3 regions of the Paenibacillus sp. 203 genome follow, and region 2 is predicted to be linked to each of the others. Evidence: a T-box and tRNA genes for the amino acid it is inferred to sense, from the RefSeq annotation. Region 2 holds a T-box; the other regions hold tRNA genes.

Region 1 (3,253 bases), on a different contig from region 2:
TCATGTTTGGTGGCGATAGCGGAGGGGTTCCACACGTACCCATCCCGAACACGACCGTTAAGCCCTCCAGCGCCGATGGTACTTGGACCGCAGGGTCCTGGGAGAGTAGGACGTCGCCAAGCAACCCCATAATGGGGATTTTTTTTCGCCTATCATGCTATTGATTATACATACAAAATTGATTTTTTAGATGGGGCTATAGCTCAGCTGGGAGAGCGCCTGCCTTGCACGCAGGAGGTCAGGGGTTCGATCCCCCTTGGCTCCACCAATATTCCCTGATAGCTCAGTTGGTAGAGCACTCGACTGTTAATCGAGTTGTCACAGGTTCGAGTCCTGTTCGGGGAGCCATGTGGAGAGGTGTCCGAGTTGGCCGAAGGAGCACGATTGGAAATCGTGTAGGCGCCAAAAGCGTCTCGAGGGTTCGAATCCCTCTCTCTCCGCCAGCTCTTAATAATAGATATATGGCCCGTTGGTCAAGGGGTTAAGACACCTCCCTTTCACGGAGGTAACAGGGGTTCGAATCCCCTACGGGTCATAGTAATTCGGAGGCTTAGCTCAGCTGGGAGAGCATCTGCCTTACAAGCAGAGGGTCGGGGGTTCGAGCCCCTCAGCCTCCACCACTTGAAAAATAAACATTTATTACTGTCGCGGGGTGGAGCAGTTCGGTAGCTCGTCGGGCTCATAACCCGAAGGTCGCAGGTTCAAATCCTGCCTCCGCAATTACTTTCAACTAAGAGAGTTGTCTCTGGAACCGTGGTGTAGAGGCCCAACATGCCTGCCTGTCACGCAGGAGATCGCGGGTTCGAATCCCGTCGGTTCCGCCATTTAACTTAATATGCCGGTGTAGCTCAACTGGTAGAGCAACTGACTTGTAATCAGTAGGTTGGGGGTTCAAGTCCTCTCGCCGGCACCATTTTGGAGGATTAGCGAAGTGGCCAAACGCATCAGACTGTAAATCTGCTCCCTTACGGGTTCGGTGGTTCGAATCCATCATCCTCCACCAGTTTTACGAGCCATTAGCTCAGTTGGTAGAGCACCTGACTTTTAATCAGGGTGTCGAAGGTTCGAGTCCTTCATGGCTCACCATTGTATTACATGCGCGTGTGGCGGAATTGGCAGACGCACTAGACTTAGGATCTAGCGTCTTTGACGTGGGGGTTCAAGTCCCTCCACGCGCATCTTGTTTTTTGCGGACGTGGCTCAGCGGTAGAGCATCGCCTTGCCAAGGCGAGGGTCGCGGGTTCGATTCCCGTCGTCCGCTCCATTTATTAGTCCCCTTAGCTCAGCTGGATAGAGCGTTTGACTACGAATCAAAAGGTCGGGAGTTCGAATCTCTCAGGGGACGCCATTAACTTCATAAGCCGGTGTGGCGGAATTGGCAGACGCGCGCGACTCAAAATCGTGAGGGAAACCGTGGAGGTTCGAGTCCTCTCACCGGCATCTATTTCGGATGTAGCTCAATGGTAAAACTCAGCCTTCCAAGCTGGTAGCGTGGGTCCGATTCCCATTACCCGCTTTATATAAATGAAAAAGGAGAGATGGCTTATTTTTATGCCATCTCTCCTTTTTTACTTTTAAACAATTCCTATCGACATGACAATCAGTAGAAACCTCAAGGCAATCTCCTCCGTTCCTTTGCGTTATTAACATACACAGGCAACTTCCAGAATTTTTATTTTCTGATCTTCTTCATATACTTAAGTTTCAGCTCGTAGTTCAGTTCTTGAAGGCAATATCAGCATGCAGACAGAAAATCTCATCAGAAATTGCCCCGCAACCTAACTCTGGTATCGGCGAGAGAAGCAACCGCTCCAGATCCAGAGTTTCAATCTGCTTAACTATCGGTTAATGGGCTTTGAGCGAAGCACTGACCGGAGTCATCTTTGTCTGAGAAGCAACTGGACCTGGTGACCATGGATATCACGATGCCAGATATGACAGGTACACACGAGGCTTTCTATGGATAGGGCGTAAAACTAACGAGGAACGATAGTTAAATAACACACAATGTTGAGCAGGCGCTTCAAGTCTGCTCTTTTTATTAAACTAACGGCCAGGATAGTTATAAATATGTTAAAATAAGGGAGAATAAAATCAGAGGTGAGCTAATGTTCAATCCGAAGATCTTCTTCTATTAGTTGTGTCTAAGGTCATGGCTTCAAATGCCAAAATCTAACCCGGCACAACGGGGATGAAGATGTTTACACGGGAAGAGATTCAATTCTGGGAAGATGAGAAACAGCAAAGTCTGGAGATCAATAATAAGCCCAAAGATCCAAGAAAAGAGAAGCTTAAGGATTTCCGTAAAGGAATCAAGAGTGTTCATTACAACAAAGAATGTAAAATAGCAAGAAAAGATGATTATCGTCTGTATAAGAACAAAAATGAAACGACTGATGCGTAGTGAAGAATACGAGCTCCTACACAGTTACAAACGAACGAGTGGTTGGATTACTTGGTAAATGAGGTAGCCTTTGAATGAACTCATCCTATTGTTGAAGTGAGTAGCAGTAGGGCAGTTCATGAGGGGCTGCTTTTTTTCATTGAGCTAACGGGCAGTTTAGTTGAACAAGATAAGTGGAGGTTTTATGTCGCATTTGACGCAAACTGTGAAGGAGGAAGCTGGGAAAATGATAGCTAAGTGTAAAGTGTTGAGTTAACTATCCAGCTTGTTTGTTGATGTCTTTAATGTTTGTGCAGCCTCATCGAGATAGATATCTAAATAAGTACCATCAGTAAATTTAATAACCACAGCATTAGTAGTGATGGCGACATCTTCAATCGTCCTACCTTTAAGTTTTTCAGGTATAACTTTGAAATTAGTCGATTCCACATTCATCAAATCCTTTCATTGATTACACATCTTAGTAATCGGTAATAAGTATATAAAACCTATATTAGTCTAACACTTCTCATTATAAAAGTAAAAGATGAATGATAGAAATACTGAACAGTACGAAGATATTGTGTAATAAAAGAAAGCGTGCTTATTCAACTAACGAGGAACGTTAGTTAAATAAAGAACAGCGGTAGTCTAGGACTTTCTCCTTTTTTAGTCCAAGGCTGCCGCTATTACTATATTCAATTCAGTCTAATACTATATTTTTATCAGACACCGGCTTTCAGAACGGCATCAGAGGTGGGGAACTCCAATAAGGTTTTCAACGACACCGCAGAATGAAGATCCCCGATAAACACCCTTGTATTCAGGAGACATCTGATCCAATGCGGTTTGGACTGCAGCTTAATTTGA
Region 2 (3,253 bases):
TTACCATACTTCACAGTTGAAACTGTTTTGGCCAGAATATTTGCGGAAGCTGAACCCTGAAATTTATCGTGTAAATCTGAGCGAGAAGGTATGGGAGCTGAAGCAAAAGCTGATCGACAGCTATATGCAGCCCGAAGTTGAAGAAAAAGAATAGTTGGAAGAGGCACCTCATGAATGTATGGGGTGCCTTTTTGTGTCGCGGCATGTAGGAAATAGGAGCTTATTTATAAATTTCTCTCATCACATGTCGTAGCTCAGGGACAATAATGCGTTCCATTGCCAAACGAACGGCTCCCCGTGAGCCAGGCATAGAAAATACAGCTGTCCGACCCACAGTACCAGCTACAGCCCGGCTTAATATAGCTGCTGAACCAATGTCCTCAGCAAAGCTTAAATAACGGAAGATTTCCCCAAAGCCAGGTAGTTCCTTATCCAGTAGAGAGGAGACGGCTTCATATGTAGTATCACGTGGAGAAATACCGGTACCGCCTGTCAAAAGTACAGCCTCGATGTCATTCTGTGCCGCTGCTTCGGATACTAACTGCTGAATACCTTCGTAGTCATCCTTGACGATGACATATCGAACAACCTTATAGCCATTGGTTTCTAGTAGATCCATGAGCAATTGTCCCCCGGTATCTGTTTCCACGGTACGTGTGTCCGAGACAGTCACGACCATGCAATTAACCTGTTGCGGGGATTCCTGTCGATGCTCCTCTACGGAAGACATATTCATTAAAATGTTCACTCCTTGATCGATGGTTAGACATATACTTTTTACAATAGAGCAATGACTGAGTGTATGCAAGTCAGAAACAAGGGCTAAAAATCCATGTGATTAATATCCTTGCACTTACATACTGGAATATAGTACACTTCCTTACATAAGTCGGGATTGTTTTGTTTTTATTTTATTGTAAGCGCGCACATCAAATGATTAAACTCAAGGATCAGCGGGTAATAGTACAGCAGGGTCAACAACTGGGAGGTAATGTAATATGAATCATTCATACCAACAATGCGTGGATGCTTGCCTGGAATGTATGAACGCTTGCAATGTATGTTACGTAGCGAGTTTGAAGGAATATGATTTAGCTATGCTGCGTGAATGTATTCGAGTGAGTAGGGAATGTGCAGAAATATGCGGATTTGCTGCTCAAATGCTGCAGCGCGGAACGGATTTTGCCGAGCAAATCTGTGAGCTGTGCGCCAAGGCCTGTGAGGTATGTGCTGCTGAATGCAGCAAGCATTCCCATGATCATTGCAAACATTGTGCAGAAGCCTGCCGTCGTTGCGTTCAGGCATGCCGCCAATTGGTGGCAGTGTAATTACATATATGGAACTAGTGCCTGAAGAGGAAATAAAAGATTGCTTTCTACTGAATAGGTTTGTATAATAATTGGAATTAACGTCATGGAACGGGAGAGTAGCAGCGGAGCCGTATCATTACAGCGAGCCGGAAGAGGTGGAAGCCGGTATGAGGTCCGATGTGAAGCGCACCCGGGAGACGGTTGATCCAACGAGCAGAATTTCTAGTAGATCAGCCCGGCAGACACCGTTATTAGTCATTGGAGTGAAATCGCGATTTGTGTAAGTTAGCTTTAGCTGCACAACCGATTTACGAAGAGTGGTACCGCGGGGATATTGAAGTTCTCGTCTCTTGAATTATATCAAGAGGCGGGAGCTTTTTTTGTTAGATTCTATAAAAAGAAGGAGAGAGATCATGTTAGTGAGGGTTGCTGCTCAAGCGATATTGGCCCATACGGGCTTGGAGGAAAAAGAAATTTTATCTTTATTCGAGGTGCCTCCGCAGCCTGAATGGGGAGATGTAGCGTTTCCCTGTTTTGTGCTGGCTAAAAAGTTTCGAAAGTCTCCGCAGCACATTGCAATGGAATTAGCGGAGCTAGTGAGCCATGAAGAAGGTTTGACTGCTTCAGCATCGGGTGCCTACGTAAATATAACATTGGATCGATCGGTTCATATTCCGCTTATGCTTGCTGAATTGAGTAAAGCTGATTTCCTCAGGCCCAATATCGGACACGGACAGCGGGTGGTCATTGATATGTCTTCGCCCAATATTGCCAAACCGTTTGGTATTGGTCATCTTCGCTCTACTGTTATTGGTGCTGCCTTGTATCGTATTCTTGGTGAAACCGGATATGTTCCAATTAGTGTGAATCATCTTGGAGATTGGGGAACACAGTTTGGCAAGCAAATTGCGGCCTATAAAAGATGGGGAAATGAGGAGCAGCTACAACATGATCCGATTGGTGAATCGCTGAAGCTATATGTTCGTTTTCATCAGGAGGCCGAGCATGATCCAACTTTGGAAGATGAAGGCCGCGAGTGGTTCCGACGTTTGGAGCATGGGGATGCTGAGGCTCAACAACTATGGGAGTTTTTTGTTGAAGTCAGTCTGGGTGAATTTGATCGTATGTACCAGCGCCTGAACATTACATTTGACCATGTGCTGGGAGAAAGTTTTTACAATGATAAGATGCAGGCAGTTGTTGCTCAATTAAGAGCAAAGGGATTGCTGGAGGAAAGTGATGGCGCGCTCGTAGTTCGTCTGGAAGACGAGGAACTGCCGCCATGTCTTATTCTAAAAAAGGATGGGACTACCATTTATCCGACACGTGATCTGGCAACAGCGATTTATCGTCATGAAGTGATGAAGGCTGATCGGCTTCTGTACGTCGTTGGTGGGGAACAGAAGCTGCATTTCCAGCAGGTGTTTGCGGTGCTGAAACATGCAGGAGAGGCATGGGCGGAGCAGTGTGAGCATGTGCCGTTTGGATTAATGCGGTTTGCGGGTAAGAAAATGTCTACAAGACGTGGAAAAGTTGTCAAACTGGAAGAGGTGCTGGATGAAGCTATAGCCCGTGCTCAAGCCATCATTACTCAGAAGAATCCCGATTTGCAGGAACAACGGGCAGTAGCAGAGGACGTTGGTATTGGAGCGATTATTTTTGGTGACTTAAAAAACAACCGGCTGAATGAAGTGGATTTTTCGTTGGAGGAGGCGCTGACCTTTGAAGGTGAGACCGGGCCTTATGTGCAGTATACTCATGCGCGCATACGCAGCCTTCTGGAGAAAGCTCATGCTCGCGCCGATGTTGATGTTACTACTAATTCTAGCGACAACGCCCTTGTCCAAGATAGCCATTCTCGTGATTTGAATGACATATCGGATGAAATGTTTGGTGACGCAGGTTGGGCGCTGCTTAAGCAGTTGGATCGTTATCACGGACAA
Region 3 (3,253 bases), on a different contig from region 2:
AAAGAGATTCTATCCTGGGTAGCCAAAGGATATGCCAACAAGGAAATTGCCGAGCACCTGGTGATTAGTGTCAAAACCGTAGAGTCCCATAAAAGCAATCTTATGGAGAAGCTTAACTTGAAAACACGACCTGAGCTAGTCAAATTCGCACTAAAAAAGGGGCTGCTCCATTATGAATGAACCTTCTAACCCTTTACTGCAGCATGCCTTTGGTGAATCAACCGATAAACTGCTGAATGATCTGGAAATTTATATACCAGAATCCCCTTTTCTTCATGCGCTGCGTAACTCACTCCACCAATTATCCAATCTGAAATTTGCTTTAGATACGTCTTCCATCGTTGCTTTGACCGATCATCGAGGTATTATTCAGTACGTAAACGACAAGTTCTGTGAGATTTCGCAATACAGTCGTGAAGAGCTGATCGGTCAGGATCATCGTCTTATTAATTCAGGCTATCATACCTCTGCCTTCATGAAAAACCTGTGGACTACGATCCGTTCAGGTAAGGTATGGCAAGGAGAAATACGTAATCGTGCTAAAGATAACAGCTACTATTGGGTGAATACTACGATCGTTCCGTTTATGGATGAGGAAGGTAAACCCTATCAGTACTTAGCGATCCGCAATGAGGTCACTAAACTGAAGAAAGTAGAAGCAGAACTCCAGTCTATGATGACGCAAGTCATGCAAATACAGGAAGAAGAACGTAAACGCTTTTCAAGAGAGCTGCATGATGGGATAGGACAAAGCTTGTTTTCACTTATCATCCAATTGGATAGCCAACTTGCCGAACAACCTAGTCCTACTCTGGAGAATCTTCGTTCGCAGGTGACCGACATCATCAAAGATGTTCGTGGTCTAGCGTGGGAACTTCGTCCCTCAGTTCTGGATGATCTGGGTGTCGTCCCAGCCATAAGAACCTATATTGAAAACTTCTGTTCTCATTACGGGATTGAGGTGCATTTTCAATGCAATCTACGTAAACGGGTTGATATTCGCAAGGAAATTGCAATTTATCGGATTGTACAGGAGGCATTAACGAATGTAGCCAAATACGCAGATGTAGCAGAGGCATATGTCGACGTTGAGGATCAAAATGAAATGATACAAGTGACCATTCGGGATGAGGGCATTGGATTCTCTGGAAAGTCCCAAGGAGAGGGAGTTGGATTGTTCAGTATGGAAGAACGAGCTAGAGGGGTAGGGGGATTTATGAGCATAACCTCTGCTCCAGACAAGGGAACCTCCATCCAGCTGACCATTCCCGTGTAAAAACTGTCCACTAAATCGGTTATCGGTGTATGCCTGTTGTATGATCAGAACGATATACACCGATACCGAAGATTATGGATAATCAACACATTGTGGATTACATGAGGATAAATACAAAAAAAAGAGAGAGCTCTGTCCCCAGACAGGCTCTCTTTATTTATAAGGTGTCACCACTGAGGCAACAAGAATCCGCTATAGCAAAAAGCGGGTGATGGGAATCGAACCCACGCTACCAGCTTGGAAGGCTGGAGTTCTACCATTGAACTACACCCGCAAATCAGTATCGGGATGACACGATTTGAACATGCGACCCCCTGGTCCCAAACCAGGTGCTCTACCAAGCTGAGCTACATCCCGACATTATACATTTTTTTTTAAGAAATGGCGCGCCCTGAGAGATTCGAACTCCCGGCCTTTTGATTCGTAGTCAAACGCTCTATCCAGCTGAGCTAAGGGCGCATATTAAATTCCATAATGAGTAGTCAAGGCGCCACCCAGATTTGAACTGGGGAATGAAGCTTTTGCAGAGCTTTGCCTTACCACTTGGCTATGGCGCCGTATGGATAATGGAGCGGACGACGGGAATCGAACCCGCGACCCTCGCCTTGGCAAGGCGATGCTCTACCGCTGAGCCACGTCCGCAAAATATGGTGCGGTCGAGAGGACTCGAACCTCCACGGGGGGTTAGCCCACACGGACCTGAACCGTGCGCGTCTGCCAATTCCGCCACGACCGCAAAATAATTATAAATGGTGAGCCATGAAGGACTCGAACCTTCGACACCCTGATTAAAAGTCAGGTGCTCTACCAACTGAGCTAATGGCTCTTAATGGCTGGGGATATAGGATTTGAACCTATGCATGACGGAGTCAAAGTCCGTTGCCTTACCGCTTGGCTAATCCCCAATAGATTAAGAATAAAGGGCGGCCGATGGGGCTTGAACCCACGAATGCCGGAGTCACAGTCCGGTGCGTTAACCACTTCGCCACGACCGCCATATGATTATGAAAAGACTGGTGGAGGATGATGGATTCGAACCACCGAACCCGTAAGGGAGCAGATTTACAGTCTGATGCGTTTGGCCACTTCGCTAATCCTCCAGAATGGTGCCGGCGAGAGGACTTGAACCCCCAACCTACTGATTACAAGTCAGTTGCTCTACCAGTTGAGCTACACCGGCACATTACTCATTTCCCACTTGAAAGGTGGCTCGGGACGGAATCGAACCGCCGACACGAGGATTTTCAGTCCTCTGCTCTACCGACTGAGCTACCGAGCCATATTTTGTTTTATTACTACATCATATAATCCGCACTTTATATGCCAATTATATATGAAGTTAAAATGGCGGAACTGACGGGATTCGAACCCGCGATCTCCTGCGTGACAGGCAGGCATGTTAGGCCTCTACACCACAGTTCCAGAGGCATTTCCAACAGGAAATTAATTGCGGGGGTAGGATTTGAACCTACGACCTTCGGGTTATGAGCCCGACGAGCTACCGAACTGCTCCACCCCGCGACATTAAAAGGCATTTCTCAAATTTTCTTATGGTGGAGGCTGAGGGGATCGAACCCCCGACCCTCTGCTTGTAAGGCAGATGCTCTCCCAGCTGAGCTAAGCCTCCATATTATGACCCGTAGGGGATTCGAACCCCTGTTACCTCCGTGAAAGGGAGGTGTCTTAACCCCTTGACCAACGGGCCTTGCAAAATAAGTTCTGGTTTCAATAAATTTATGGCGGAGAGAGAGGGATTCGAACCCTCGCACCACTTTCGCAGTCTAACCCCTTAGCAGAGGGTCCCCTTATAGCCACTTGGGTATCTCTCCGAGTAGCGGCAGAGGGGATCGAACCCCCGACCTCACGGGTATGAACCGTACGCTCTAGCCAGCTGAGCTACGCCGCCACCTTATATATAAAATTCAGAAATATTCAAAACATGGCTCCCCGAACAGGACTCGAACCTGTGACAACTCG

What was found. A T-box is a leader RNA that pairs with one kind of tRNA and senses whether it is charged. The one in region 2 lies ahead of argS (arginine--tRNA ligase), so its partner is inferred to be a tRNA-Arg.
Region 1: it encodes a tRNA-Arg, which carries the amino acid that the T-box ahead of argS (arginine--tRNA ligase) is inferred to sense. The anticodon was not compared.
Region 3: it encodes a tRNA-Arg, which carries the amino acid that the T-box ahead of argS (arginine--tRNA ligase) is inferred to sense. The anticodon was not compared.

The regions. Positions count from the first base shown of each region.
Region 1 covers NZ_JAXCHD010000004.1:6-3,258, forward strand. The annotation lists rRNA gene rrf (5S ribosomal RNA) at 6-122, shown strand; tRNA gene WA407_RS09335 (tRNA-Ala) at 193-268, shown strand; tRNA gene WA407_RS09340 (tRNA-Asn) at 273-348, shown strand; tRNA gene WA407_RS09345 (tRNA-Ser) at 352-443, shown strand; tRNA gene WA407_RS09350 (tRNA-Glu) at 464-535, shown strand; tRNA gene WA407_RS09355 (tRNA-Val) at 545-620, shown strand; tRNA gene WA407_RS09360 (tRNA-Met) at 647-720, shown strand; tRNA gene WA407_RS09365 (tRNA-Asp) at 748-824, shown strand; tRNA gene WA407_RS09370 (tRNA-Thr) at 838-913, shown strand; tRNA gene WA407_RS09375 (tRNA-Tyr) at 918-1,003, shown strand; tRNA gene WA407_RS09380 (tRNA-Lys) at 1,011-1,086, shown strand; tRNA gene WA407_RS09385 (tRNA-Leu) at 1,098-1,178, shown strand; tRNA gene WA407_RS09390 (tRNA-Gly) at 1,190-1,264, shown strand; tRNA gene WA407_RS09395 (tRNA-Arg) at 1,272-1,348, shown strand; tRNA gene WA407_RS09400 (tRNA-Leu) at 1,361-1,440, shown strand; gene WA407_RS09405 (hypothetical protein) at 2,198-2,404, shown strand; gene WA407_RS09410 (hypothetical protein) at 2,657-2,833, opposite strand; partial or broken gene WA407_RS09415 (IS110 family transposase) at 3,124-3,253, opposite strand, start outside.
Region 2 covers NZ_JAXCHD010000002.1:223,784-227,036, reverse strand. The annotation lists gene WA407_RS04185 (nicotinate phosphoribosyltransferase) at 1-154, shown strand, start outside; gene WA407_RS04180 (MogA/MoaB family molybdenum cofactor biosynthesis protein) at 221-736, opposite strand; gene WA407_RS04175 (four-helix bundle copper-binding protein) at 999-1,328, shown strand; T-box leader at 1,406-1,664, shown strand; gene argS (arginine--tRNA ligase) at 1,724-3,253, shown strand, end outside.
Region 3 covers NZ_JAXCHD010000030.1:2,742-5,994, forward strand. The annotation lists gene WA407_RS26030 (response regulator) at 1-180, shown strand, start outside; gene WA407_RS26035 (PAS domain-containing sensor histidine kinase) at 173-1,276, shown strand; tRNA gene WA407_RS26040 (tRNA-Gly) at 1,480-1,550, opposite strand; tRNA gene WA407_RS26045 (tRNA-Pro) at 1,560-1,633, opposite strand; tRNA gene WA407_RS26050 (tRNA-Arg) at 1,659-1,735, opposite strand; tRNA gene WA407_RS26055 (tRNA-Cys) at 1,762-1,833, opposite strand; tRNA gene WA407_RS26060 (tRNA-Gly) at 1,844-1,918, opposite strand; tRNA gene WA407_RS26065 (tRNA-Leu) at 1,925-2,012, opposite strand; tRNA gene WA407_RS26070 (tRNA-Lys) at 2,027-2,102, opposite strand; tRNA gene WA407_RS26075 (tRNA-Gln) at 2,107-2,181, opposite strand; tRNA gene WA407_RS26080 (tRNA-His) at 2,199-2,271, opposite strand; tRNA gene WA407_RS26085 (tRNA-Tyr) at 2,291-2,376, opposite strand; tRNA gene WA407_RS26090 (tRNA-Thr) at 2,381-2,456, opposite strand; tRNA gene WA407_RS26095 (tRNA-Phe) at 2,483-2,555, opposite strand; tRNA gene WA407_RS26100 (tRNA-Asp) at 2,622-2,698, opposite strand; tRNA gene WA407_RS26105 (tRNA-Met) at 2,724-2,797, opposite strand; tRNA gene WA407_RS26110 (tRNA-Val) at 2,828-2,903, opposite strand; tRNA gene WA407_RS26115 (tRNA-Glu) at 2,910-2,981, opposite strand; tRNA gene WA407_RS26120 (tRNA-Ser) at 3,014-3,105, opposite strand; tRNA gene WA407_RS26125 (tRNA-Met) at 3,109-3,182, opposite strand; tRNA gene WA407_RS26130 (tRNA-Asn) at 3,217-3,253, opposite strand, start outside.